4 regions of the Paenibacillus sp. WC2504 genome follow, and region 4 is predicted to be linked to each of the others. Evidence: predicted binding sites of a transcription regulator. Region 4 holds the regulator's gene; each other region holds the start of a gene.
What was found. Region 4 encodes Rex, which represses fermentation and respiration genes when NADH is low (regulators of the CRP and FNR family bind a similar motif). Its sites were predicted from a motif close to TTGTGAAATATTTCACAA; they were not measured.
Positions count from the first base shown of each region.

Region 1: a site for Rex is predicted at 3,769-3,786, ahead of ACUN27_RS33545 (cytochrome ubiquinol oxidase subunit I). Genes of this name have one in related genera too.
Region 2: a site for Rex is predicted at 3,405-3,422, ahead of ACUN27_RS20180 (DUF1641 domain-containing protein). Genes of this name have one in related genera too.
Region 3: a site for Rex is predicted at 4,888-4,905, ahead of ACUN27_RS06335 (nitrate/nitrite transporter). Genes of this name have one in related genera too.

Region 1 covers NZ_JBQZFH010000001.1:7,358,443-7,365,872, reverse strand. The annotation lists gene ACUN27_RS33560 (TetR/AcrR family transcriptional regulator) at 254-835, shown strand; gene cydS (cytochrome bd oxidase small subunit CydS) at 1,106-1,207, opposite strand; gene ACUN27_RS33550 (cytochrome d ubiquinol oxidase subunit II) at 1,212-2,240, opposite strand; gene ACUN27_RS33545 (cytochrome ubiquinol oxidase subunit I) at 2,237-3,586, opposite strand; gene ACUN27_RS33540 (cation diffusion facilitator family transporter) at 3,928-4,902, opposite strand; gene ACUN27_RS33535 (ArsR/SmtB family transcription factor) at 5,122-5,496, shown strand; gene ACUN27_RS33530 (YhgE/Pip domain-containing protein) at 5,674-6,837, shown strand; gene ACUN27_RS33525 (TetR family transcriptional regulator) at 6,864-7,430, shown strand, end outside.
Region 2 covers NZ_JBQZFH010000001.1:4,487,254-4,494,683, forward strand. The annotation lists gene ACUN27_RS20165 (hypothetical protein) at 1-21, opposite strand, end outside; gene ACUN27_RS20170 (YebC/PmpR family DNA-binding transcriptional regulator) at 235-945, opposite strand; gene ACUN27_RS20175 (Na+/H+ antiporter) at 1,027-3,060, opposite strand; gene ACUN27_RS20180 (DUF1641 domain-containing protein) at 3,501-3,932, shown strand; gene ACUN27_RS20185 (NAD(P)/FAD-dependent oxidoreductase) at 3,954-5,135, shown strand; gene ACUN27_RS20190 (CBS domain-containing protein) at 5,216-5,671, opposite strand; gene ACUN27_RS20195 (MarR family winged helix-turn-helix transcriptional regulator) at 5,865-6,296, shown strand; gene ACUN27_RS20200 (FMN-dependent NADH-azoreductase) at 6,492-7,133, shown strand; gene ACUN27_RS20205 (NAD(P)/FAD-dependent oxidoreductase) at 7,270-7,430, opposite strand, start outside.
Region 3 covers NZ_JBQZFH010000001.1:1,385,955-1,393,384, forward strand. The annotation lists gene ACUN27_RS06310 (GntR family transcriptional regulator) at 73-1,047, opposite strand; gene ACUN27_RS06315 (HPP family protein) at 1,210-1,734, shown strand; gene ACUN27_RS06320 (peptidoglycan-binding protein) at 1,844-2,632, shown strand; gene ACUN27_RS06325 (anthranilate phosphoribosyltransferase) at 2,773-3,804, opposite strand; gene ACUN27_RS06330 (ANTAR domain-containing response regulator) at 3,801-4,448, opposite strand; gene ACUN27_RS06335 (nitrate/nitrite transporter) at 4,922-6,163, shown strand; gene nirB (nitrite reductase large subunit NirB) at 6,215-7,430, shown strand, end outside.
Region 4 covers NZ_JBQZFH010000001.1:5,006,997-5,014,426, forward strand. The annotation lists gene ACUN27_RS22570 (amidohydrolase) at 1-198, opposite strand, end outside; gene ACUN27_RS22575 (DUF47 domain-containing protein) at 443-1,069, shown strand; gene ACUN27_RS22580 (inorganic phosphate transporter) at 1,132-2,133, shown strand; gene ACUN27_RS22585 (redox-sensing transcriptional repressor Rex) at 2,174-2,794, opposite strand; gene dinG (ATP-dependent DNA helicase DinG) at 2,797-5,652, opposite strand; gene ACUN27_RS22595 (tetratricopeptide repeat protein) at 5,742-6,335, opposite strand; gene panD (aspartate 1-decarboxylase) at 6,415-6,798, opposite strand; gene panC (pantoate--beta-alanine ligase) at 6,804-7,430, opposite strand, start outside.

The DNA of each region.
Region 1 (7,430 bases), 2.4 Mb from region 4:
CAAATCTTTTTATTACTATTGCTATCATAGAAATCATCCTTTCTCGCGTTTTGCCCACCTAACATGGTTGATCTGAGTGGCCAACATTGAAATGCAACACTGTTGTTTACACATCAATTTCGTGTATATTACACTGTGAAATGAATGATAAACGGTTTGAGCGATCTGTACAATCAGCAAATGGTAGTTACCGTGGTATAAACAACAGCTGCGCGTTTTTGTTGTCTTAGTAAATTGAGGAGTGAAGGGAAACATGCCGATAAACGCAAACGATCCTCGCGTGAAGCGCACGCGTCAGTTATTGATGCAGTCCTTTATGGAACTGCTAATAGAAAAGAAGAATATCTACTCCATCTCAGTTCAAGACATTGCTGGTCGGGCGACTGTGAATCGAGCCACATTTTATGCGCACTTCGAAGATAAATTTGCGTTTCTTGAGTGTTGGATGAGGGAAAAATTTCAGAAGAAATTGAAAGAAGCTTTGCCGGATTCTTCAATATCGAATATGAGTAGTTTGCGAACCCTCCTTCTAGCCGTTTTTGATTTTCTTGCCCGTACTCGGCAGTACATGGCTTCAGAGGACCGTCAATTTGAACCGCTGTTTGAAATCGCGATGCAAAAAGAACTTTATCAACTCCTATTCGAATGGTTGAGTGAAGAGGCAGAATCCAAGGTCTCGCTAGAGATTGTACAAGCAACATCCCTCGTCACTAGTTGGGGCATATTTGGGTCTGCCGTTCAGTGGAGTCGAGATCCCCAGAATCGCACAGCGGAAGCGATGGTTCAAGACGTATTGGTAGTTGTGGCGGCGGGGCTGGCACCCGTAATGACATAAACCATCTGATGGATGTTAGTTCATATGAGCGTTAGATACATAATTTCGGTGATTTTCAGCTAGCAAATTTTGACCAACATAAACACATTATTTTAGGAGCACTGCGTTCAAGATAACGATGGAGAGTTTGCCAGAAACATCAAATGCTGAATTAAGCTAACATTAGAACGTTAGTTCAATAAAAACAGCGGTGGTCTAGAACTTTATTTTTCAGTTTTGGTCCACCGCTGTTCCATTTTTATAGTTAACCTACAGTTTTTAATGACAATTTCATTCGATTACATCACTACTTCTCGTAACCCAAAAAAGCAAAAATACGAGCGAAAACAGCACAATAACCGGCGCAGCGTATTGAATTAGAAAGTTTTCCATGAGTTTAACTTCCTTTCTTTATTAATTTGCCCTGTACATAATCAGCATCGAATAGGAATAAACGCATTAGTAAAAAGAGTGATGGGACTAGAATTACGATTCCTGCGATAAAGGCGATAACCAGTGCAGTCCCCATCGTTTGATTTGTGAAGTTTTCATGGATGGAGATGTAGGGAAATAAAATATACGGTAAATGGGCTTTGCCATAACCAAAAAAGGCAAAAGCAAATTGAAGTAACACAAACACGAATGATGTACCCAAATTCCTTTGGCTCCAAAGGAGAAAGACTGCAATCAAGAAGCATAGGAATGATGTTCCAAACATCCAGCCATGGGAAAGCATGTTGCTAAAATGTTCCGGGTTTTGTTGATTGATCGTGAAAAAAACAAGAAAACTTGCAAGGATCGTTGGCCCACTCCAAAAAAGGGCGTACCCACGTAAGATTTTAAATGCGGGCTTGTCTTCTGCTCTGTATGCATAATACGAAAGAAACATGGAAGAAATGTAAAGCACACTGACCAACGACAGTAAAATGACTGACCAAGTATAGGGGCTGCCAAGCAGGCTTTGCCAGTTAAGCAGAATCAACCCATTTTGCTCAATAATGATTCCACCTTCTGAAATGGTAAGTACCGTAGAGAGAGTTGCAGGAATGAGCAAGCCAGTTGCTCCATAGATGAGCATATACCATTTGTTATCCTTCGAACCGTAATTGCTAAAGGCATAGTATGCTCCTCGAATAGCAAGTAATATGATTGCTATACTGCCTGGAACGAGAAGCGCGGTACCATAATAACGTGCTGTTTCCGGGAAGAATCCAACCATTCCGATGTAGAAAAAAACCAAAAACACATTCGTTACTTCCCAAACAGGAGAAAGATAGCGCTCAATAATTTTATGAATGATATGCTGTTTCATTGTAATTACAGAATAGTAACTGAAGAAACCTGCACCGAAGTCAATGGATGCCACGATTAAATATCCGTATAAAAAAATCCATAAAACCGTTATTCCTATAACTTCAAGACTCATTTCTTTGTCCTCCCCCCGAAAATGCCAAGAGCCATTAATTCGTCTGAGACATCACTTTTTCCAAAGAGTTTGGATAACACTTTGACAGCGGTTAGTGCTAGTACGATATAAAGTAAACAAAAAAGTACTAGCATCATATCCACGTCTTGAGATGTAGTTGCAGCATCTGCAACCTTTAAATACCCACGTAAAATCCATGGTTGACGACCAACTTCAGCGTAAAACCATCCACATTGAATACCAAGCATGGAAAGGGGCCCGCAAACAACTATAATCGCTAATAGCCATTTAGGATAAGGTTTAACGGATCTTTTTCTTGAGTACCACAAATGAACAATAGCAACAACAATCACGAGCATACCTATACCAACCATAGCATCGAAAAAGTAATGAACATATAGAGGAGGACGAAGATCAGGGGGAATCTCATTAAGCCCTTTTACTTCAGATTTTGGAGTACCTCCTGCTAAAATGCTAAGTGCGTATGGAATTTTTAAAGCATATTTAATTTCATTACCATCAGTTAAAATACCACCCAGTATGAGCGGCGCATTGGCAGTGGTTTCGAAATGCCACTCTGCTGCAGCAAGTTTTTCAGGCTGATTTTGAGCTAGGAATTTCGCGGATAAATCACCAATAAGTGCTGTAGAAACAGCAAATACAAGGCCGGCAGTGACAGTCAATTTTAATGCCTTTTTAGCATATAAGATGTCTCCTTTTTTCTTAAGAAGAGAGTATGCTGCAATAGCTGCCAAGATAAATGCGCTTGTCATGTAAGCAGAGGAGAGCACATGCGCTACTTTGGTTGGCATAGAAGGGTTAAACATAGCTAATATCGGTTGTACATTAGTAATTAAGCCGTCTTTCAGTGAGAATCCTTGAGGCGTATTCATAAATGCATTTACAGTAGTTATAAAAAAAGCTGAAGCGGAGGAGCCAATGACAACAGGCACGAGTAGAAGGAGATGATGCATGGGTTTTAATCGTTCCCATGTATATAAGTAAATACCTAGGAATATAGCTTCAATGAAAAAAGCAAAGGTTTCTAGGAATAGTGGAAGCGCAATGGCCTGTCCGGCAATTTGCATAAATGTAGGCCACAATAAACTGAGTTGAAGACCGATTGCTGTACCGGTAACCACGCCAATAGCAACGGTGATAACGAAACCCCTGGCCCATCTTCGTGCTAATAATGTGTAGTAGGGGTCTTTGCGTTTAATGCCAGCGAGCTCAGCCAACATGATCATGACTGGAACACCAACGCCAATTGTAGCGAAAATGATGTGAAACGCCAATGTGGTCTCTGTTAGTAAGCGGCTATAAAACACGGAATCGTAGGTAGGCATGTAAAATCATCTCCTTTTCGTTTATCAAGGTTAAAAAAGCTTGCGAATAAATGAAACCAACATGACAATAGCAACACTGAACATGAGGTACATTAATTGCTTTTCATGTTTTCGAAATTGGCCCAAGTTGTATCACCCTCTGGTAAATTTTATTTCGTTATGGACTTAGTGTACTCTATAGTATGTGATTATTTTCACATAATGTGTGAATACGATTTGAACAAAGTTTTACAACTTTAATAACGAGAAAATGAACTTTATAAGAACAAAACAGTCCTGAGAATATACGTAAGAAAAAGAGTCGCTGTTTATAAATAAACAACGACTCATTTTCTATAATTTTATATTTTGCATTCAGCATGTTGGATATTTGCAGTTTCAATTTGAAAAGTTGTATGCTGTATTTTAAATTTCTTTTCTATTTCATGAATGGCTGACTGTAAAATAATCTGACTGTCTTTTGAATCAACAATTAAAATATGACAACTCAGAGAGTCAAGACCTGAAGTAATTGTCCATACATGCATATCGTGAACGTTAATAACTCCGTCAATGCTTTCTAGAGTCTTTTTAACTAGATCGGTATCAATGGTTACAGGTGTACCCTCCATTAGTATGTGTATGGCAGTGCGAATAACCCCCCATGCGCTTTTAAGGATAAGTATAGAGACGATTACACTGATAAAAGGATCGGCGATGTACCAATCGAAGAAAAGCATTAGTAATCCTGCAAGAATAGCGCCAACTGATCCTAAAGCATCTCCAATTACATGTAAATAAGCACTTCGAACATTGATGTTGTCCTTCACATCACTTTGTCTCATCAAAGCCCAAACGCTCAACAAATTCGCTAAGAGTCCAACTAAGGCAATTAATATCATAGACCCACTGGAAACGGTAGGTGGATCAAAGAACCGTGCTATGGCTTCCTTAATAATAAAAACAGCTATGATGAATAAGGCCAATCCATTGAACAGCGCGGCCAAAATTTCAAACCTGTAATAACCGAACGATTTTCGCGGAGAAGCTGGTCGGTTTGCGAACCACATAGCAACTAAGCTTAATGCCAAGGACACGGCATCACTTAACATATGTCCTGAATCAGAAAGAAGAGCCAAACTATTGGTAAGTAGCCCTCCGAAAAACTCCACGAACATGATACCACTTGTAAGAATGAGGGCAATAGCTAATCCCTTTTTGTTATTTGGTGCATGACTATGCCCAAATCCATGCCCATGATTGTGGTCATGATGGCTGTGTTCATGATCAGGATGGTTATGTCCCTGTTCATCATGTGAGTGACTGTGATTATACATCTAAACCCCTCCTACAACACATGATCAATTATTCATGCGATATTATATTTGAAAAAGTTTTAAATGGCAATAATATGAAGAGATAATGGTCAATAGTATTTCCAATTTCTCAATATACATAAGACTGCATGTTTCACGGCTATACAGCGGTAATAAGCAGAGATTTCTGTTATAATGAGTGTAAATCGTAAGTTTTATCATCAGAAAGTGAGAATGTTTATGGAAGATATATTGCCTAAAACCGTACAAGATCAATGTGATGACACTTGTAACGGAACTTCAAATATTGATGTCTTAAAAGATCAATTAATAAACGATCACACTGTTAATGGGTTAGCTGAAGTATTCAAGGCACTCGGGGATCCCACCAGATTGAAAATCATTCATACCTTATTGAATAAAGAGTTATGTGTTCAGGATATTGTACAAATTTTAGGAATGGGCCAGTCCGCGGTATCACATCAGCTAAGATATCTACGAAATCTTAGAATTGTTAAACGCCGTAAAGTTGGAAAGACCGTATATTACTCCTTGGATGATGAACATATTGAGCAAATTTTTGTGCAGATGCTTCAGCACGTGAAACACAACTAAAGGGGAGTTAGTCGTTTTCTGGGATCACTGGAGACTTTGATTATGGAGTTAATGTGGGATTCGAGGAAGATAATAAATATAAAAAAGAACCTCATTGACAGACAAAGCACTCCTCCCTATAATTTAAACAAACGTTTAATTAAAATGATCGTTTAAATTTAAATAGGAGTGGTAATTTTGAAACAAGCATTAGGCGCATTTTTTAAGCAAGGTACGACGAAAGTAGGAATCATAACAGCCATTATGTTTCAACTGTTATTCAGCTTGATCTGGATGACGGGTTATGCGGGCGTATCTGATAATACGAAAAATTTGAAGATCGCCATCGTCAATGAAGATCAGGGCATGGGAAGCACAGTGGCAAGCAATTTGAAGGCGAATCTGCCTTTTCAAACTGAGCAAATAGACTCAAATGACAAAGCGCAAGAAATGCTTAATAACCGTCAAGTGCAAATGGTTATACACATCTCATCCGATTTTACAAAAAAGCTGCAAACGCCGGGGCAAACGGCTCCGATTTCGTATACAATCAATGAGTCCAATCCCTCTATGATGAAACCCGTGATGCAGGCGGTAGCAGGCAATGTAACGGCAACTGTGAACGGGGAAGCAGTAGCTGCAGGAGCATCTGCCGTGCTTACTCAAATGGCTCCGAAACTACCGGCTGAGCAGGCGGGGCAAATTGCACAAGGGTTGGCGAATAAGGTAACCTCGGATATTCAGAGTACAAATAAAGTTAAAGACATGCCGAATCAAATGCTGCCTATGATGCTTGTGCTTGCTTCTATTGTAGGAACAATGATTATGGGGATGAACTTCAGCGTTTCCACGAAGATTCTCGGTGCATCGGTAAGTAAAAAGGGCAAATTAGCCGCACGTTTCACGCTGACCGTCATTGCTGCAGTAGTTGTTGGGCTTATCAGCGCGACGATGGTTGTTGCTTTGGGAGGACATGTAGAGAAAGGATTTATGGCATTATGGCTGTTTGAATCCTTATTCTTGCTTACGTTTGCGTGTGTTGCACAAATGTTTTTGACATTGTTTGGGAACGCAGGTATGCTATTTAACATCGCGATGTTATCCTTGCAATTGGTGTCTTCCGGGGCCATCGTGCCAAGGGAGCTTTTGTCGAACTTTTATCATTCTTTGAGCAATTTTTTCCCGGCCACGTATGCGGTTAACGGTCTGATGAATATTTTGTTCGGCGGTCCTGGTGTAACAAAAGAAGTAAGTTCTTTGCTCCTGATTGCCGTTATCGCATTAGCTATTGATTGTGTTGTTGTATTTATGAAAAAAGTAAAAGCAGCACCTGCTGCGAGACAGCTTTCACAAATCGCTTAACTTCTATATAAGGAGGGCGCTAAAGAATGGCACACCAAGATTCAGACATGAAGATAAAAATTGTACTCGCAGCAAAAAAATTATTCGCCGAGCATGGTTATGATGCTACAAGCGTTCGACAAATTTGTGAGGAAGCCGGGGCCAATGTGGCTCTGGTTTCCTATTATTTTGGTGGAAAAGAGAGCGTTTTCCATGAAATTTTCCATCAGTTTTTTCCCTCACATAAACTTTCCGGCCTGTTTGACATTGAAGATCCTGTAGAAGGAATTAAAGCGATTATCAAAGAAATTATTTTGATCCGGAGTAAAGACCCTCAAATGATTAGTCTGATTCAAATGGAAATTATAATGGCATCCCCGCGTATTGAGAAGATACGATCTCTCGTTTTTCCAGCATGGGAAAGGGTTAGATACTTGTTGGAAAAGGGGAGGCGCGAAGGCTGTTATCGCTTCGATTCCTTGGACAGTACGCTAATGTTTGTATTAGGTTCGATCTTTTTCTATAAGCAACGAGACTTCTTTGAGCCGCTTTTTTCGGAGCCGCGACCCGAGACGGGAACGATTATTCAGCAAACAACCACTTATGTGATGAAC
Region 2 (7,430 bases), 520 kb from region 4:
TCTTTCCGGATGTTTAGACACTTTTTCCCCTCCTGGTAGAACCGTTGATATGGATGTCCATATTCTATGCGTATTCTTTCGGGTTAAGCATATGTCTAGTTTGCGAGTCATGTATACGTCATCCATGTTTGCACCATGCACCCATATTGGGAGAACATCGCAATATTATGAAATTGGGGTGCAAAAAAAGACCCGCGCGCGTCGCGCGGGTCTTTTAAACTAATCCTATATGAATTATTCCACGTTATGATAAACCTGCTGTACATCTTCCAAATCTTCTAAAGCTTCGATCAATTTATCGAATTGGACTTGTCCTTCATCCGACAAAGTGACGTTATTTTGAGCCAGCATCGTCAACTCAGCAATCGCGAACTCGCTAATGCCAGCTTGTTTGAAAGCTTCTTGAACAGCGTGGAACTGCTCTGGGTCTGCATAGACCATAACCATTTCATCTTCTTCCACGATGTCGCGAACGTCAACATCCGCCTCAAGCAAAACTTCCATGACTTCATCCATGCTTTTGCCTTCTAAGCCGATAACCGCTGTCGCATCAAACATATAGGCGACAGAGCCGCTTACACCCATATTCCCGCCATTTTTATTAAAAGCCGAACGAACCGCTGGCGCCGTGCGGTTCACGTTATTTGTGAGTGCGTCGACAATGATCATCGACCCATTTGGCCCAAAGCCTTCATAACGAAGCTCTTCATAAATTTCATCTGAGCTGCCTTTTGCTTTATCAATAGCGCGATCGATAATCGCTTTCGGTACATTGTACGTTTTGGCCCGTTCTAGAACAACTTTCAATGCACGATTCGCTTCAGGATCCGGTTCGCCCTTGCGTGCAGCTACATAAATTTCAAGTCCGAATTTCGCATAAATTCTACTTGTGTTAGCGTCTTTTGAGGCTTTCTTTTCTTTAATGTTATTCCACTTACGGCCCACGTTTGTTCCCACTTTCTGTTTTTATCTCATTTAACATAATAACCTATTTTCATTCAAAAAGTAAAAATAAAATCACTGAAATTAGCCAATTCCTTCAAGCTCATAGAGCGATGCTTCTCTGTTCCGAATGATTCGTCGAAGCAAGGAGGCCATATCGCGTGTGATGTCGCCCCGCTCATAGAACCATTGCACGGCATCGCGCTCCGCCTGTATAGCGATCCAATGCAGCTCACGCCGGCTGTCGATGAAGGAAGAATCTTTGCGCCTTGAGCCGAACGCGAACCTGCGCAGTCTGTCCACCATTTGCTGGTAGTAGTCCAGCACGCCCTCTGTTGCATCATCGCTTTGGTAGGCGCAGCGTTTGGAGAATTCTTCAACGACAGCTTGGCTGCATTGCATTTTCAATGTCCGAATCTCTGCCAAATCAGGCTCTACAATATTAGAAGCAAGGCGCGGCCGCGTCAAGAACGTAAATAGAAGTTTCAAGCGGCGCCAGATGTTCTTGACTAGCACTTTACCTAAGTCGAGTTTATTGGCCAAAATTATTTCTACTTGTTCCAGCATGTTTAAATAATAATTAGCCTGCTCACGGCTCACTTGTCCGTTTTCCAGACGCTCATGCACAACCTTGCGTTCAATATCCAGAGCCAGCAGCCGCATCTCGGCTTCTTCTTGTTGGAATCGCGGCAGACGTTTCAAGTTACCGTCCTTTTGACCAAGCTGCTGCATCATTAATTTGTAATCGCCAATTACCGTACCTACAACAACCTCATTCTTCTCGTTGCTAGTGTTCTGAAGAGCTCGAACGGCTGCAGCCATAACCTCCAGCTGCCACTCACGCTCCATTCTTTCCTGTTCCGCATCGCCGTCCGTATTTTTCTTCTTAGCGATCAGCGGGAGCACAATGCTTGCGGTCAGAAGAGAGAACAAAATAATGGAAGAGGCAAGAAAGATGATAAGGTCCCTTTGCGGAAACGGAGCGCCATTTTGCAAAATAAGCGGTATGGAGAAAGCACCTGCCAGTGTGATCGCTCCACGTACTCCCGAAATCGCCGTTAACGATAACATACGCAAGCTAGGTACCTCTTGATTCGTATTTCCGAACCAGCGCCCCCCTCTTGCAAAAATAAACGTCCAAACAAAACGCAGGACCAAGAGTAAAACAAAGATGAGAAGGGCATAACCGATCACTTTGAAATTATCGAAATGAGGATCTTTGAGAATCGTCCTGGATACACCCGGGATTTGCAAGCCCAGAAGAACAAAAACCAATCCATTCAGAACAAACAAAATGACTGACCATGTTGAATTAGAAACATTTCGAAGATTCGGCATCGTAAAGGCCAATCGCTCATTCTCGATCGCATGTACCAGTCCACCTGCTACCGCCGCCAAAATACCCGATACGCCTAACTCCTCGGCGATTAAATAGAGCATAAAAGGCGTCAATATTTGCAGCAGCATATGCATCGTCTCATCCTCAAGTCCTGCACGGCGCAGCAGCTGGCGAATGCCAATAATTAAAAAGGCGACTAGCGCTCCAATCACCAGGCCTCCAATGGAGATGACGATAAAGCTTAGACTTGCTTTGGGGAACGAAAACACACCGGTGACCGCCGCGGCAATAGCGAACTTGAAGGCGACGAGGCCGGACGCATCGTTCATTAAGGCTTCTCCTTCAAGGAGCCGCATCAAGCTTTTAGGCAAATGAATACGACCGGCTAAGGCACTGACGGCTACGGCATCCGTAGGCGAGAGAATCGCGGCTAATCCGAATGCCGCGGCCAAAGGGATGGAAGGAATCAACCAGTGGACAACATAGCCCACAACACATACCGTTATGAAAACGAGACCCACGGCGAGAAGCAGGATCGGCGCGCGCAATTTCCACAGCTCGTCTCTCGGTGTATGCTTGCCATCGTGATATAACAACGGAGCAATGAACAGCAGAAAGAACAATTCCGGTTCCAGTTCCAGGTGAATACCTAACGGTACAATCACCAGAACGGCCCCCAAGGCAATTTGAATCAATGGTATGGGGATAAACGGTACAAAGCGGTTCACGACATTGGATACTCCAATTAGAACCAATAAGATCAGAATAATAATAAACACATTCAAGTTTTATGTCTCCTTCCCCGATAAGTGCTATGTACAAACGATTACCACTGCTGCTTTTGTGGCGTTCTTGTGTAGTATTTCAATATTTTTCTTAAAGAATCCTTCCGAGATCAGCAAAAAACGACATCCGATCCATAGGACCAAAGCCTAGGAACCATAAGTCGTATTCGACGGGATGCACCTGGTTTTCCTGTACGGCTTTTAACAGGTTTTGTACCCCATTTTCAGCTAATGTTCACAAATTTGAAATATTTTCAATTATAATTTTGTGTCCATTAGGTGTACAATACCTAAATACGGTTTATATCCAATTGTGCGATGTTGCTTGACATTTTCTTATGTGAAAAATGTTACAACCATGTGGGAAACGATTGTTTCACCCGTACACATTGCGACAGTACCCGATTTTTTTCATCGCAAAGGAGGATTTTCATATGTCACAGACATCTGCTGTTCAAGAAGTGGCAGCAACGGCTGCTGCGGAACCAAAATCGTTAGACGTACTCGACCAATTGCTTAAGCCTGAGGTGCAACAATCTCTGACTGTTCTGGTCGATAATCTGCCTAAACTGGCAGAAATGGTGACTGTGTTAACCAAAGCTTATGATTTTGCGCAAAGTGTAGCTACAGACAAAGTATTGATCAACGATTTTGCCCATGGTATTGGCGAGTTTGTTAAACCGGTACAAGAAAAGGCAAAAGACATTGCATCCGCGGCTATTGAAGCTGGCGAACGCTCGCAGGCTGATGCAGGAGCAACAATCGGTCTATTCGGAATACTAAAAATGCTGAAAGACCCAGAAGTGCAGAAAACACTTCGTTTTGCACAAGCATTCTTGAACGTACTTGCTGAACGTAAAAACTAATACGGACTAGGGATGATAACGATGGCTAAACAAATACTTATTCTTGGCGGCGGTTATGGCGGCCTTTTGACCGCACTAACAGCGCGCAAACATCTGACAGCTTCAGAAGCAAACATAACAATCATCAACCGTTTTCCTACGCATCAAATTATTACGGAATTACACCGTCTTGCTGGCGGAACGATTAAAGAGCAAGCCGTTGCTCTTCCTTTGCAAAGATTACTTGGCAACAAACAAGTAAATATCGTGGTTGATACGATCAAAGAAATTAAACCGGATGATAAAAAAGTCATTACTACTAGTGGCGCAGTACATACTTACGATGCGCTGGTCGTTGCTCTTGGCAGCGAAACGAACTACTTCGGCATTCCCGGACTGGAAGAGAACAGCATGGTTCTCAAATCAGCTTCCGATGCGAACCGTATTCGCGAGCACGTTGAAGCGCGTCTGGATGCTTACAAAGCATCCGGCAACAAAGCTGACGCAACAATCGTTGTTGGTGGCGGCGGTCTAACAGGCGTTGAGCTTGTTGGCGAATTCGCGGATAAACTGCCTGAAGTTTGCCGCAGCAAAGGCATCGATTTCAGCGATGTCTCCATCTATTGCGTAGAAGCAGGTCCTGCTATTCTGCCAGTATTCCCTAAAGTGCTGATCGAGCGAGCGGTGGAAAGCCTTGAGAAACGTGGCGTCACTTTCTTGACTGGCGTTGCCATTACCGAAGCTACTAAAAACACGGTATCACTGAAAAGTGGACAAACCATCGAATCTAATACGATTATTTGGACTGGTGGTGTGAAAGGTAACCCGGTTGTCGGCAGCTGCGGAATCGCAGAAGATCGCGGTCGTGCGACTGTCACTTCAACGCTTCAATCCACTTCCCACTCGGATATCTTCCTTGCAGGTGACTGCGCGGTTGTATTCCCTGAAGGTGGCGAAAGACCATACCCTCCTACTGCACAGCTTGCATGGCAAATGGGTGAAACCGTTGGATACAACCTATCCGTTCAAGTCAAAGGTGGAGCAATGGACAAATTCGTTCCTGTATTCTCCGGAACACTTGGCAGCTTAGGCCGCAAAGACGGTATCGGAACAATTGGCGGTAACAACACACAGCTGAAAGGCTTACCGGCTTCCTTGATGAAAGAAGCAAGTAATATTCGTTACTTGTCGCATATCAACGGTCTGTCCGCTTTAGCTTATTAATGTCGCAAAAAAAGGATGCCCCCAACCTCTCGAGGCTGCCCGGACATCCTTTTTTTCCTTTTTCTAACTTTCGTATCCGCTTACAATAAAGTTTGAAATGAATGCCGGATGACGTCTCCCCTGCTAATGATGCCAACTAATACGCCGCGATGGACCACCGGCAGTTTTTTTATTCGTTTTTTACCCAAAATGGCCGCGATTTGCTCGATATCTTCTTCCGCATCTACCGCAATCACTTTCTTTTGAGCGATTCTCATGACACACATGGGAAGCAGACTGCGAACTCTCTCATCAAACTCTTCGTCGTCCCCTTTGATCACAGCCGTGTACATATAAGATCCGAATACATGATCATCATGCTTGCCGATGTAGCGCATAATATCTCCGTCACTAATATACGCAACCACTTCATTCCGCTCATTGACAACTGGAAGCCCGCTGATTCTGTATTTAATAAATTTCTCAATCACATCGCGAACAGGGTCGTTTTCTTTTACTTTGTAAACTTGGCGAACCATGATCTCTTTTGCTTTCATTGACGATCCCCCCCATATCATTTGCCTTCTGATGTATCTAGATGTATAATGCAACTATATATTTGTATTATACAACTATATACAGGGAACTTCAATTGTAATTCGTACCCTATTCTGAAACATATTCAAAATGAACCTAGTATGTTACGATAAATTCATAGTCATTTCTACTAAATTATAAACGAGGTACTCCATGTCCGAAAAGATCGATCATCCCGCTGAAACGATTGAGCTCGAACTCGCCATCCTCATGCGCCGGTTTCTAGCAGCAACGACCAATAGAAAAATCGGCACGTTGGACCGTTCCGCCTATCTATTACTCCATCAGATTTCTTCGAACGGCTCGTCTGGTGTGAAAGCTTTGGCGGAGGAGTTCCAGTTGGATATCTCGACAATCAGCCGACAGACCGCTTCACTGGAGCAAAAAGGTTACGTCTATCGGATTCCTGATCCTCAAGATGGACGTGCCTACTCGCTGCAGATCACGGAAAGCGGCGCCGCGGAGCTGGCCTCCAACAAGCAGGCTCGCTATGAACGTGTTGCGGAGCTACTGCGAGATTGGCCCGCAGAAGATCAGCAAAAATTCGGTGAGCTCCTAAGTAAATTTAACAGGATCTTTGCTTAACACAAAAAAGGCTTGCCCTACTGGGCAGCCTTTTTTGTGTTATCCTTATCTACCACTATGTGTCAATAGACAGGAGCATGTTTTCATAGTAACATACTAAATGTTAGTGATTGAGGATTAGTTACTCCTGACTCATTGTCGGGTGATCATAAACCGGAATCTCATTCCGATATTCGTAGAAAGAAGGAATTTACAATGTCAACTGTTCTTTATATCTCTGCTCACCCTATGCAAGGTGAAGCATCTTATAGTACTAGCGTTGGGAACCAATTTATTCAATCTTACCGCGAAGCTAACCCGAATGATGAAGTGATTTACCTTGATCTCTTTCAAATGGACATTCCGCGCATTGACGCCGATGTACTCACCGCTTGGGGGAAACTAGGTTCTGGCACAGCATTTGATCAATTAACTGCCACTGAGCAAAAGAAAGTTAGCCGTCTATCCGAGCTTGTTGATCAATTCGTTGCTGCAGACAAGTATGTATTCGTCAATCCGGTGTGGAACTTCTCCTATCCGCCTGTACTCAAAGATTATATCGACGCGATCTGTGTCGCAGGCAAAACCTTCAAATACGTAGCTGGTGTGGGTCCTGTTGGACAGTTGACTGATAAAAAAGCCCTTCACATTCAAGCTAGCGGCAGCGTCTTGTCTCCTGGATCGGCTTACGCTGATTTCGAAATGAGCCATCGCCATTTGGATACGATCATGAAATTCTTAGGTGTGCCAAGCTTTGATGCTATTTTTGTAGAAGGCATGGCTGCTGCTTCCGATCAAGCTCAAGCAATTAAAGATAAAGCCGTTCAAGAAGCTCGTACCCTAGCATTAACTTTCTGATTTCTATCTTACAAACATCAAAACCAGCCCTCGTGAATTTGACGAGAAGCTGGTTTTTTTACATCCGAATACTGGATTATTAATTAGCTCATGATAATAAGAAAACGAAATTGCTGATGCGGCGTCCAGCATTTATCTAACCCTGGCGATCCCATGCCTCTATAAGCAGCTCATTATTAATCCCGGCACCAGCTAAAGCACCTAATGAGGCGGCTGCAATCGCTTGATACATTTCTGAAGAGGCGTCACCTGCACCATAAATACCCGGAACATTCGTTTTCCCAAAAGCATCAACGA
Region 3 (7,430 bases), 3.6 Mb from region 4:
ACAATAAATGTGTATCCTGATATCCCATAAATAGCGCCCCCTACAAAAGAAATAAATCCCCATTCAGGGGATTTATTTCTTTTGCGTTGCAACTTCATGCAATAAATTCTCACTGCTTTGTTCCAGCCTCATAGGGAATAACTGCGTTTTATCAGGTTGCTGCTTCTTCAGTTCAGAAAATACAGCAGCAGAGGCGTAGATTTTGTGCGAGTGCTGAAGAGCTTCCTTCAGACGGTCGGGTTCGTTCATCCCCACACTCTCAACATGAAGCTGATGAATGCCTGCTTCCCGAATCCGGTTGGCCATCCATTCTCCGCCTATTCTTCCCAGGCAAACAAAGGCGACATGTGTGCCAGCCTGAAGCTTGGCGATCTCAAGCAGCTCAGAAGCTTCAAGCGTTGCTCCGATCACAATCACTTTGCTGTCGAAGCGAGCAAACAGTGCTTTGGTTTCCTCGGCATGGTTCAAGGTTGTGACGACGACGTCCGAACGCATAACGGCTTCTCTTACGACATCGTCATTAAGGGAACTGTCATCGAGAAATAAAGTATCTACTTCACCATCGGTTGCTCGCTCGATTTCCTGGCGATAGAAAGGGTAATCATGGCCTCTGCATTCCACCAGTAAAATCCGCAGCTTGCGGGCAAGGGAGGGGGGCTGCAGCAACGAGTAGGCAAGACCGGCGATGAAAAAAGATGGCAAATCAAATCCCATTGCCGCGGCCTCACGAATCGTATCATTCAAAAGCTGCTGCATCGGTTTCCGCTCTTCCAAGAGATGCTTGGTCTCGACCCCGCCCGTGACCTGCGTACCGCGTCCTTTCTGTATGGAAACAAGTCCCTCGTCACGCAATTGGTTGTATACCCAGTTGACCGTATTTCGATTGAGCCCAAGCTCATCCGCCAATTGACTGGCCGTCGGCAGCATATCGCCGTTTTCCATTTGTTCAATTCCGATTAACCATTTCAGTTGTTCTTTGATTTGTGTATTTACGTTAAAGGTCAATTGAGGATTAACTTGAAGGATATATTTTTTATCTTCTTCCACTGCAAATAACCTCTTTTCATAGTTAACTAGTTATATTATAATCCTTTTTCATTTGAAATCCAATAAAATGAGGAGTAAGAGTGGGAGAAAACCATTGACACACTGAAAAATAAATTATATAACTAGTTGACTAGTTCTTTAATGTAGAAAGTGGTGAACAAAATGAATAACCTTGACGAGTCAGGATTTTGGCTGAAAATGAGAAGCAAAGACAGAAGTCCGCTAAAAGTCGTTCCAAGGAATGCGTTGATCGGCTCGATTGGGGGATTTATCGCCATAGCTCTTTTAGCTCTCCTAACGGATTTGACCGCCAATGCCTGGATCATGGCCCCATTTGGTGCAACCTGCGTTTTGGCTTTTGGTCTTTGGGATGCACCACTGTCTCAGCCGCGCAATATCATCGGTGGGCATTTGATTTCAACCTTAGTAGGTCTCCTCTTTTTCCATCTGTTTGGCCGAAGCGTTTGGGTTATAGCCATTGCGGTAGGGCTGGCAATCGGCTTGATGATGCTGACCAAAACAACACATCCCCCTGCCGGGGCCGATCCTTTGGTCGTTATTTTAAGCGGCAGCAGTTGGTCCTTTCTGTTTGCACCGGTATTGATCGGATCTGTGCTTATCGTAATTATTGCTTTGATCATTAACAATCTGGATAAGAAACGCAGGTACCCGACCTTTTGGTATTGATTAAAATTATTCATGCAAACGGATAAAATCCAAAAAATAGGTCACTCTAAGGGCAGTCGCCCATGTCGGGCGAATGATACTGACGACGACAGGGAGTGAACGTAAACGCATGTTTCATGGCAAGAAAAAGCATGTCTGGATCATACTAATCTGTATCGCTTTGTTCTGCTCTACCTCAACGACCGCTTTTGCCTATGGAAAAGGGGCCAAGGGGCCGGATGTTTATGCGGTTCAAGGGATGCTGAAATCTCTGGGTTACTATAGCGGACCCATCACAGGCTACTATGGTAATCAAACACAATCTGGTGTTAAAGCGTTTCAAAGCCGTTACGGCCTTCCGGTTACCGGTAACGTTGATGATCAAACCCTGCAGTCCATCCTATGGGCTTATGGGAATTTGAAAATTCCCAAGAAGCAGACGCCGCCAACCCCAACCCCGCCGCCTTCCGAACCGCCACCGTCTCAGCCTGAGCCAACGCCGGCACCGGCACCCCAAGCTCCTCCGAGTACGGATCTGACGGCAGAGGAACAGCAAATGTTGGATTTGGTGAACAAAGAGCGAGCTGCTGTGGGATTAGCTGCCCTAGTCGTCGATCCTGAACTGACCAAGACAGCAAGACTCAAAAGCCAGGATATGGTCGATAACAAATATTTCTCTCACGATTCACCGACATATGGTTCGCCTTTTGATATGATGGAGAAATTCGGTATTACCTATAACGCGGCAGGGGAAAACATCGCATGCAATCAAACAGTGCAAGCCGCGCATGAGGCGCTGATGAATTCGCCTGGTCACAAAGCAAATATTCTAAGCAAAGATTACACGCACATTGGCATCGGTATTGTTGCCGGAGGACCGTGCGGTAAAATGTTCACCCAGCAGTTTATTGGAAAATAAATAGTGGTCTGACAGCCTCTGCCTGAATGAAGGGCAGGGGCTTTTTGTTGCATGCATACTGGCTAACTTAGCGCCTTAACGGTCATGGCTTAACAAAAAAACTCCGCAGAAAATTTCTGCGGAGGGCAAATAACCATTTATTAAGTTGCAGATACCGGCTTAATCGCTTCCGTCCACTCGGTGTAGGTCTGAAGTGCTTTTCCTTGCTCGATCGCATGACGGGCCATGTAGATTCCTTCTTCGATGGAGCCGGCCTTCTGGGAAACCCAGAGGCGAACAGCGCTGTTCAGCAGCACCATGTTCAAGTAAGGAAGTTCAGCTTCTCCGCGCAAAACGGCCATCGCCGTTTCACCTTGCAGCTGCGCCGTCCATTCAACTTCAGGCACTTCAACCATTAATTCATAGATTTCAGGATCTACAATGAATAATTCACTGGAGCCATTTTGAATCACATAGGTCCTCGTACGTTTTTCGATGGATAGATCTTCCGAGCCTTCCATGCCTTGCACAACGATTCCGCTGGTGATCCCCAGTTCGATGAGCAAATTCGTCATTTTCTCGAAAACCGTACCATGAAACACACCGACGGCCATGAACGGGGCTTCCGTGAAACGAAGCAGCTTCTCGGCGGTGTTAAACACAGTTCGCAAGCCGAGCTCCTTGCGGAGTTCGCGCAGCTCGCCAAGCGGTGCGCACCAGCTTTCAGTAGGCGCGAATAGGAAGCCTGTTCGCGCCGCTGCGGATACCAGCGCCTCGCGCGACGAAGTTAGCGCCGGTACGCCAAGTGCATCCAGCACGTCAGTCAGCGTGATGCCCCATTTGGGCGGCATGCTCGGGCTGCCGTGCAGTGTAGTCGGGAGACCGCAAGCTGCAAGCACAAATGCGGTCGGCAAGGTCGCAATGAACGTGCGGGTGCGGCCGTCGTAAGGTCCTGCACAGTCCATGCTGCCAGGTATCGGATAAGAAAAGATACGTTTGCGCAGCGCGTGAATGAAGGCTTTAATCTCATCAGGTGATTCCATTTTAATACGCTCAGCTACAAGAAATGCGCCCATTTGAGCCTGAGTAGCACCACCGGTTAACATAAGTTCTGCTGCTTGGGAAGCCTCTTCATACGAAAGATCTCTTGCTCCGCGCTTTCCGCGTCCTACTTCTTTTAGTAAAGATATCATCGTTTGCGGCCTCCTTGATTCTGATCTCGTAGTATTTGGTACACCTTGACGATGGAGGTAGCGACATCTACCATACGTTTACGCTCATTCATGGCTTGTTTGCGCAAAAAGTCGTAGGCTTCCGCTTCGGAAATCCCTTTAATCTCGCATAAGATCCGCTTGGCTTGATCGACCCATTTGCGCTCCTCCAGCTTGGAGAGGAGCTGCTCACGCTCCTGCTGCCATTCGGTTCGATGAAAGTAGTGATTCACACCTAGTAGCAGAGCGCAGTGAATTTCAAGAGGACTCATCGTTGAACCGATTAAACCATCTATACCTGCATCCATTCTGCATTCGTTAGAAGGAAAAGTGTGCGAATCACACCACCAGAAGAGGGGGAGGCTGCGCTCAGCCAATACGCGTTTGCGCCAAGTCTCCACTTGATCGGGGCTTACGCTTAATAGAACAGCATCAACTTTAGGAATGATGAAGGAAATTTCTTTACCAGTAGATGCTGTGTAGACGCGAAAGCCCAAGTCCTTCAATACCTCGTCAGGCAGGGATGCTTGTGCACGATTAGAATAGCTCATCTCGTTTGTGGATGGCGAGGAGGTAGCTGAGCGAGTTTGCTTCAACTCGTCGATCAGTATAAATGATTGCAACATTTGAATACCTCCATCGTTGTAAGCTTTTTATTCCATGGTAACTTTATGTGAGGTTTCTTCGTTGTATGAATGTTTATACGGCATTACTATAGCATATGAATTTGATTTTTGTCGATATAATAGGTGGAATGGAATGTCTAAATATTTTTATGTTACGTTTATTGACATAGGTATGAAGCCGTACTATAATCAAGTTAGAAATCGGCACAATGGTGTGCCCCTAACGCAGGCAATGGCGCCTATCCCCTTACAAATACGTAACCGGATAGGCTTTTTATGTTTACTTTTCAAAATACGACGAAACATGCTGTGCACGAAGATGTGGCAGCAGTGGCAAAGAGGCCGACAAACATCCCGATGTGAGTAGGGGTATGTTTGTCGGCCTTTTCTGTCCATGGGTGTGCAGACAGGGAGAAAACAGGATAGGGAAAAAAGAAGAAGGCGAAAAGCCTCACAAAAGGAGAGGGAAGATCATGGTTGATCGGAAAAGTTTTTTGCAAGTGGGACACAAAGGATCTTTGTTCAGTTCATTCTTGTATTTTGACATGAGCTTTATGGTATGGGTGATTTTAGGGCCGCTGGCGGTCGTGCTCGCGAATGATTTCCACTTGAACGCTGCTGAAAAAGCAAACCTTGTTGCCTTGCCTACATTAGGTGGAGCGGTACTTCGACTGGTGTTGGGCGTACTGACCGATAAGATCGGTCCTAAGCTTACGGGACAAATCGGACTAACACTAACCTTAATTCCATTATTCTGGGGCTGGCAGTTTGCTGACACTATGGGCGATATGTACTTCGTAGCGTTGATGCTCGGTATTGCCGGAGCGAGTTTTGCAGCCGCACTGCCGTTAGCCAGTTCCTGGTATCCACCGCAATATCAAGGCTTGGCGATGGGGATCGCCGGAGCAGGGAACAGCGGGACGATCTTCGCTACGCTTTTCGCTAACCGGATTGCTCAGCATTATGGCGACTGGCATGTTGTTTTCGGTATTGCGATGATTCCGATTGCGATCACGTTGGTTGTTTTCAGCATTTTGGCTAAAGACAGCCCGAATAAACCAGCACCCAAAACGGTTGCTGAATATGGCAGAGTGTTGAAACAGAAGGATTCTTGGTTGTTCTGTATTTTATATAGCGTAACGTTCGGCGGTTTCGTTGGCATGTCCACGTACTTAACCATCTTCTTTAATACACAATATGGTCTTTCACCGGTCCGTGCGGCTGATTTTACAACCGTATGCGTAATCGGGGGCAGTTTCTTCCGACCTGTAGGAGGTTGGTTAGCCGATAAAATAGGCGGCATCCGGATGCTGATGGGATTGTATGGGGTTGTCGCATTAATGATGGCAGGGATTTCAACACTTCCAGCGCTATCGGTTACAACGGTCTTGTTATTCATCGCTATGATGGCGTTTGGCATGGGGAACGGTTCGGTCTTCCAGCTTGTGCCTCAACGCTTCAAGTCGGAGATCGGCGTGGTCACGGGAATTGTCGGCGCTGCCGGCGGCTTGGGCGGATATTTCCTGCCTAAGATTCTAGGAAATGTGAAATTGGCAACAGGTTCTTTCACGCCAGGTTTCCTTATTTTGAGTGCAATCGCTGTGTGCTGTGTTATTTTGATCGCCTCTGTGCAAGGACAATGGAAGCGCAGCTGGATTGGCGACGGCGGCAAAGTGAAAGTTGCTCCAACAGCGATTGATAGCGTGCACGCTTAAGCTCCATAGAGATAGAGATAGAGATAGAGATAGAGAGAGGAAGATGAGACCATGACTCAAAAAGAAAAGTTGGTTTTAGTCGGAAATGGAATGGCCGGTGTTAATGCCGTTGAACATTTGCTTAAACTTGCTCCGGATAAATATGAGGTAACTATTTTTGGGAGTGAGCCTCATCCGAATTATAATCGGATTTTGCTGTCCTATGTCCTTTCGGGGGAGTCCAATGTTGAGGATATTGTTATCCATCCTTATGAATGGTACAGAAATAACCATATAACGCTCTATACAAACCAAACCGTGACGGCAATCAATACATCAGCTCAAACTGTCACGAGCGATAAAGGTGTAACGGTTCCTTACGATAAATTGATTTTGGCAACAGGGTCCAATCCTTTTATGATTCCAATGCCTGGTGCAGATAAAGAAGGGGTCATGGCCTACCGGACGATCCGTGATTGTGAAATCATGATGGAATCCGCGAAAAAGTATAAAAAGGCGGTTGTCATCGGCGGGGGTTTGCTCGGATTGGAAGCCGCCAGAGGTTTCCTCAACTTAGGAATGAAAGTGGATGTCGTTCATATCTCAGACGCAATCATGGATCGTCAGCTGGATCGCACAGCGTCCAAAATGCTGCAAGCTGCTCTGGAGGAACAAGGTATTAATTTCTTGCTAGCGAAGCAGTCAGCAGAAATCGTCGGTCATAAACGGGTTACCGGTTTGAAATTCAAAGACGGCACAATGACAGATGCGGATCTGGTCGTCATGGCGGTGGGAATTCGGCCCAATGTAGAACTTGCCAAAAATTCTGGCGTAGCATGCAATCCCGGTATTATTGTGAATGATTATATGCAAACAAACGTTCCTAATGTGTATGCGGTTGGAGAATGTGCGATGCATCGTGGCGTTGCCTACGGGCTGGTTGCGCCGCTCTACGAGCAGGGCGCTGTGTTAGCGAAGCATTTGGCAGGCGTGGAAACAGGTCCTTATGAAGGCTCGGTTCTTTATACGAAGCTGAAAGTGTCTGGTGTTGACGTTTTCTCTGGCGGGAAATTCGTGGATGAAGAAGGTACCAAAGCGATTCGAATTCATGACGAGTTCACTGGCGTATACAAAAAAGTGGTTATTAAGGACAACAAAATTGTTGGTGCTGTGCTCTTTGGAGATACGTCAGACGGTACGCGGCTCATGCAAATGATTCGTGAGGAAACCGATATCAGCGGGATGGCCAAAACAGCGATTTTGACGGATTCAGCGAGCGGCGGCGGAG
Region 4 (7,430 bases):
ACCATGCGTATTGACTAAGCCTGGCATGTACAATTTATTCGTACCGTCGATGATTTCATCGTAGTTTTCCTTGGGTTCAGGAGTTTGTTCACCAATATATGTAATCAGATCGCCTTCTATAACCATGCAGCCTTTGATTGATGATTTTCCTTCAATAGTAGAAATAAAATGACCGTTCATAATTAATGTTTTTTTCATACTAAAAAACCCTCTCTATGCTCATTCTAAGTTAAACACCGCTTTATAAACTTTACATCTTAAGGCTTGTAAAATCAAGGAAGTGTACAATGTTAAGAAAATGTAAAATGTCACGGAATTTTCGTTGCTTTCGGTGCAATTATTATGATATTTTTAATTTTGTGAGTTTTTTCAACAAGTTGGTCTGTTTATCTTATAAATTCGATCAAAATCTTGTACATATAGTAAATACTAGGAGGCATTTATGACCACGTTATTCACAAAAAAGAACGAAGTCGATTTCTTGCAATTGCTCATCCGCGCTGCAGAAAACGCACTGCAAACTGCACAGCTGTTCCGCACAGCCATGATGGGTGACAAATCCCCTATAGACTACGTTCAGTCCATTCACGATCTAGAACATGCTGGAGACTCCATCACTCACGAAATTTTCAAAGGACTCAATAAAGTGTTCATTACACCGATCGATCGTGAGGACATCATGGTTCTTGCCTCCAAAGTGGATGATGTCACGGATGGTATTGAAGCTACAATCGCTCGTTTTGACTATTTGAACGTCTCGCATACGGATTCATATATGAAAGACTTCTCGGCTGTCATCGTGGATTCCTGCCAACACATGCTTGATGCATTCAAATTGCTTGCGAAGAAAAAATATATGCAGATCCCTGAACATACCGTTGCCATTAACTCCCTTGAGAATGACGGTGATCGCTTGATGCGTGAAGGGATTCGTCAAATTTTCATCACACGCAAAGATGTATACGAAGACTTTAAACTAAAAGAAATCTACGAGCGCTTGGAAGAAACAACGGACGCTTGTGAAGACGTAGCCAATATCCTAGATAGCGTAGTACTTCGTTATTCATAAACTTTAACCGGTCTATGTGTACGAAGATAGTTTTCCGAATGGAAAACTCTTAGGAGGAAATCATGTTAACTTATTTGATCGTAATTGTTGTACTAGCCTTGCTTTTTGATTTCATCAATGGATTTCACGATACAGCCAATGCGATTGCCACATCTATTTCTACGCGCGCACTCAGTCCGCGGGTAGCTATTGCCATGGCAGCGACGCTTAACTTTGTTGGAGCAATGGTATCCTCCAAAGTGGCCAAAACGGTCGGAGGCAGTATAGCTAATCCTGCTCAAATTGCCAATGGCGTTGAAATCGTAATCGCAGCCCTGCTCGCGGCGATTATATGGAACCTTCTGACATGGTATCTTGCGATTCCATCCTCTTCTTCTCACACCCTGCTCGGAGCCCTTGCCGGTGCGGTTATCGCTGGAGCTGGCGTGCATTCTGTCAATTGGAGCGGTTTTACGCAGATCATTATCATTTTGATCCTTTCACCGATCATTGCCTTCGCCCTAGGTTACGTTATCATGCTTTTGATCAAGTACATCGTCATCTGGTCCGGAAATACGTCCAGATCCAAACTCAATCGTATCTTCAGGACATTGCAAATTATTTCTGCCGGGTTGCTCTCCTACTCACATGGCGGTAACGATGCACAAAAAGCGATGGGTATTATCGTATTTGGTCTAGTCGCAGCCGATGTTCAAACGACGCTGGACGTCCCGCTTTGGGTAAAAATCTCAGCAGCATTGGCCATGGGGTTAGGAACTTCGATCGGTGGATGGAAAATTATTAAAACCGTATCTGGGAAAATTGTAAAAATCGAACCGATTAACGGATTCGCATCCGATCTTACATCGTCACTCGTCATTCAATTCTCCACCCATATCGGAAAACCATTATCCACAACACATGTTATTTCCTCCGCTATTATTGGGACAGGCAGTGTCATGCGCTTCCATGAAGTTCAGTGGGGAACCGTCAGTCGCATGTTGATTACTTGGGTCATTACCATCCCGATCAGCATTGCACTCGCGTACTCCATTTACTTCCTTATCTTCAGACTGATCTTCTAAATAAAGAAAAACCGTCAGGGAATCCTGACGGTTTCTTTTTTTAATCTAAATAATACGCCAAGCTTTGCAGCTCCGTTGTGAAATCCGCATAATGCACGCGAACTTCCGGGGGAACCTTAATAATGACCGGTGCAAAATTCAGAATAGCTTCAATGCCGCAATCCACAAATTGATTGGCCACATTTTGAGCTTCACTCGCTGGCACAGTTATAATCCCGATTCGCACGCCTAGCTCCGATAGAACAGCCTTCATTTCCCCCATCGGTTGAACCGTCAAATTATTAATCGTCTCCCCGGTTTTAGAGGGCATCGCATCAAAAACTGCGACAATTTTCATATCATTCCGTAGATAAGTATTATAATTGCATAATGCGCGGCCCAGATTCCCCGCTCCAACAAGAGCTACCTGGATATGTCGGTCCAGCTTGAGTATTTGCCTAATTTTCTCGATCAAATAAGCAATATCATATCCGATGCCTTTTTTGCCAAACTCACCGAAATAGGCCAAATCTTTACGAATCTGGGCCGGATTCAGATCAAGTTTTTGACCCAAATCCTGCGAAGATACCGTTGCGACATTTTTCATAGCAAGCTCGTTCAGGAACCGTAGATAGATGGGCAGCCTGCGAACAACAGCTTCCGATATTTTTTGTGATTTCATTTCTACGCCTCCCCCATCCACTGCTCAATCCTTGGTAACATTTGTTCCGTTGTCATATGCTCAATTTTGGGTCCGGGCAGTGAGTAGAGGAAGTGCTTGCCATAAAAGGTTTCGATGACACGCGTATCGTAGATGATCACAATTCCTTTATCAGATGCGCGTCTAACTAACCGGCCGAAGCCTTGTTTAAATCGAATGACCGCCTGTGGCACAGAAAATTTCATAAACGGGTTCTCGTTCCGTTTCTTAATATTTTCGCATTTGGCCTCAACGAGCGGATGATTCGGAGGTTGGAACGGCAGCCGGATAATGGCCAAACAGCTTAGCGCATCCCCAGGAATATCTACTCCTTCCCAAAATGAACTGGTGCCAAGCAGCACACACATCTTGTTATCCTGGAACATACGGGTTAATTTACTACGATTGCCGCTGTCTACCCCTTGGCCAAGCACAGTAATGCCATATGCCTTCAAATAATCTTTCATCCCGGCATAAATCTGTTTGAGCATCCGATTGGATGTGAACAAGATCAGCATTCGACCTTTGGTCACGATAGCGACTTCACTTAGCGATTCAATGAGCGAAGCAATGAAAACGGGATCCCCAGCTCCCTTAATCGTAGGAAAATCTCTTGGAATAACAACCAAAGCTTGCTCACGATAGTTAAAAGGAGAAGGCAGTTGAACCGTTTTGAGCTTACCGCTCTCTTCATCCTGCGGAATCATCAGCCCCAATTGATCAGCGGAGTATTGAAAGGATTTATTCACGGACAAAGTTGCCGAGGTCATAATGATACTTTCTTTTGTCTCAAAGAAATGCTGCTGGAGCAAGCCGCTGACGTCCGTCGGCACAGAGATCAACTGAAGTGACTTCGCCCTGGCATACGTCCCTGCTTCCATCCAATATACATAACCATCATCCGCCATTTTCATAAAGAAATGGAGGGCATCACGATGCTCATAGAGCTCTTTCACGGTGCCGTTAAGATCTGTCACTAAACCTTGGACCCCGAAGACGTCCTGATGTTCCTTCACATCGCTTAACAATTTATCAAGCGTGCGAAGCAAATCATTCGCGTTCAGATAGATATTGTCCTCCATTGCCATCAGCTCGTGCCAATTAGCCGGCAAAGTCTCCGGCTTCATGCGCAGGACATACGTGGAATTCTCCGTTTGCGACGGATCGCTTTTGGACGACAGCAGCTCATACAGTGATTCGCTCAGCCGATCCCAATCCTCTTTGATTTGCACGATTTTTGGGAAAAGACCATCAATCGTATGACTCCATGCCGCTGCCCTTTCTTGCTGCTCATCCGATTTCTGCAGTCTAAACCGCAGCATCGGCAGGTGGCCGCTCCGATTATCTTTGTAAAGCCAGGTCAATGAATGATACATCGCTGAGGAATGCAGCTCGATACCGAGATGTTTACTCGCCACTTCTTCGAAATGATGCGCCTCATCAATTACAAGGTGCTTGTAAGCCGGTAGGAGGCGGTTCTCCGCCTTCATATCGGTAAACAGGAGGGAATGGTTCGTGATGATCACATCAGCCGTGTTGGCGTCATTCCGCGCGCGATGATAGAAGCATTTTTTGTACCAAGGGCACATCCGGTTCAAACACGAGTCTGTATCGCTGGCAACCGAATACCAGAATTGTGCGCCTTTATTCCCAAAGTGGATTTCCTCTTCATCCCCGTGTTCCGTTTCACTCAGCCAAACGACCATTTGTGCCGCTGTGACCGGATCTTCTTTGCCATTCTCGTAATCACGCGTTGTCAGTTTCGTTTCAAATTTGCGCAAGCACAAATAGTGACTTCTACCTTTGAGCACAGCCGCTTTAAAAGGAACCGGAAATATCTCTTTCAGCAGCGGAATATCCCGCTCTCTAAGCTGCTCTTGCAGGTTAATCGTGTGCGTGGAGACAACCACTTTCTTCTCATATTTGATGCCATAATAAAGGGCAGGTATCAAATAACCAAGCGATTTCCCTGTGCCTGTTCCGGCCTCAATCATCAAATGTTGATCGTTCTCCAGCGATTTCTCCACTTCGTAGATCATTTGCTCTTGCGATTCCCGCTCTTCGAAAATCTCAAACTTCTGCTGCAGCGCTAACTTCAAGCCTTGATGAAATTGTTGGAAAGAGGCGCCTAATCCATCTTCATCCGAAGCGCCGCGGATGTCATCTTCTTCGCCCCAATCGGTGACATTCAGTGTGAATTGGCGGAAATAACGATTCGTATCCGTGTCAATGCTCGTAATCGATTCTTTATATAAACATATTTCGTCTAAAAACCAACCCAAATCGCTGGAGCTATTTTCAAAAATATGCTGCAGCCGTTGAACCGTAAGGAGAGGCAGTCCAATCAGCCTTTCCAGACACCTGATCCAGATTTCAGCTGTGACCTCCGCGTCACTGTCAGCCTGATGAGGCCGTTCATGGTCAATGCCAAACAAACCGGCTACCATGCTCAACTGAAGACTGGAAATCGATGGGAATAATATGCGGAGCATATCCATCGTATCCAGTACTCGGCCTGAAAATGGCGGGTACCCGGTTTTGGTCAGTCCCCTTTGCAAAAAAGAAACGTCAAATGCTGCATGGTGCGCCACAAGCACGCAATCAAACAAAAGTGGGAACATATCCGACATCACTTGATCAAGCGTGGGAGCGTCAGCAACCATCTCATCCGTAATGCCAGTAAGTGTCGTAATGGAAGAAGGTATACCCATCCCTGGATGAACCAGAGAAGTATACCTGTCGATAATTTGAAATTGATCTATAATGACCAGTCCAACTTGGATGATCTCATCCGTAGGCTGACTTCCTGTCGTTTCAAAATCCAAAACTGCAAATTTCATGACGTGTATCTTCAATCCCTTCGTCCTGCACTTCTCCTAGCATACCAAATCTTATTAGGAAAAGGGAATACCTGATCGCCACTTTGGTTTCAGGACTCGTCCAGATTGATGAGAGGCTCCATACATGATGGGTCCGTATGGTACGCTTTTTGAAAATACTCGAAAGCTTTTTCTATATTCTGATTCTGCACCTGTATGACTCCCATGGCGTTATAGGAAATAGCTTTCATCTTGGAATTATCCGTTAGAGGCAGGAGGAATTTGAAGTGCCTGTACGCCTCTCCAAACTCCCCTTTACGCAGATGCCCCATCGCCAAATAGACTCTTGCCAACAAAAAATCAGGCTGCCTACGAATCAAGACCTCAAACTCTTTGATCGCTTGATCATACATATAAAGCTTGTAGTATCCTTGCCCCCGGACAAATTCATCCGTTTGTTTCCCGGACAGATCGAGATCCATCAGTTCTTTATGAAGGGTTTGGGTACTGATCGGCACGGCCCCATAAAACTTTCCCAGCTTCTCCTCAAAAAGCAGCCACGCCTCAATGAACTCATCACTCATTGTCTTCAACACTTGCAACTGTTCGTCAAGCTCCGCTCTCTTCTCCACATCACTATTCGGATATTCTTTTTGGATTTCTTCCAAAACCTCGTTCATTGTGGAAAATAAATGCTTAAACATTTGGCATCCCACCTTTGCTTCGAAAGCTTACCCTCATTCTTTGTAAACAGAGCCGATTTCATGCATGGACAGGACCATCTTAAAGGATGGTGGAATGCTCCTCTGCTTTTAACAATTGGGCTACTTTATTATTTGTTCCCATGATTGCAACCGTTGGTTGATGCTTCTTGGCTTCTTCATCAGTCATCATGGCGTAAGTCATAATAATGACCGTATCTCCTTCTTGCACTAAACGTGCCGCGGCACCGTTCAAACAGACGACTCCCGTCCCGCGTGGGCCTGCAATGATATACGTTTCAAGGCGTGCACCGTTATTGTTATTAACGATTTGCACTTTCTCATTGGGCAGCATGTCAACAAGATCAAGCAAATCCTCATCAATCGTGATGCTTCCAATGTAGTTCAAATTTGCTTCTGTTACGGTAGCGCGGTGGATCTTAGCTTTCATCATTGTGCGAAACATAAACTTCACTTCCTCAATTGTATAATGACATTATCGATTAGACGTGTTTTGCCGAATTTAACGGCAAGTGCAAGAATGATTGAATCGGTATGAGTGCTGTTCTCAAAAGGTTCCAACGTCGGAAATGCGAGTACTTCCGCATAATCAATAACAGCTAATGGCGCTGTTGCGATATGGCTCTTAACCAGGCTTTCAAGCTCGGCAGCATTGAAGTTAGTTCGAGATTGCACGAATTCCTTTGCTTTATCCAAAGCTTGGGACAAGACTAACGCTTGTTTCCGCTCTTCGTCCGATAGATACACATTGCGTGAACTCATAGCAAGGCCATCTTTTTCGCGCAGGGTTGGGCAAGGGACGATGTCGACCGGCAAATTCAGATCCTGCACCATCTGCTGAATGACGGCAACTTGCTGGGCATCCTTCAGTCCAAAAAATGCTTGATCCGGCTGTACGATATGAAACAGCTTGCTAACCACAGTCGCAACACCGTCGAAGTGTCCCGGCCTCGAAGCTCCGCAGAGCCTCGAGGTAAGCCCTGACACCGCAACCGTCGTACGTGTTGGAGTCGGGTACATTTCACTTACAGAGGGCATAAAAACAAGATCAGCGCCGGCTGCCTCAGCCACCTCAAG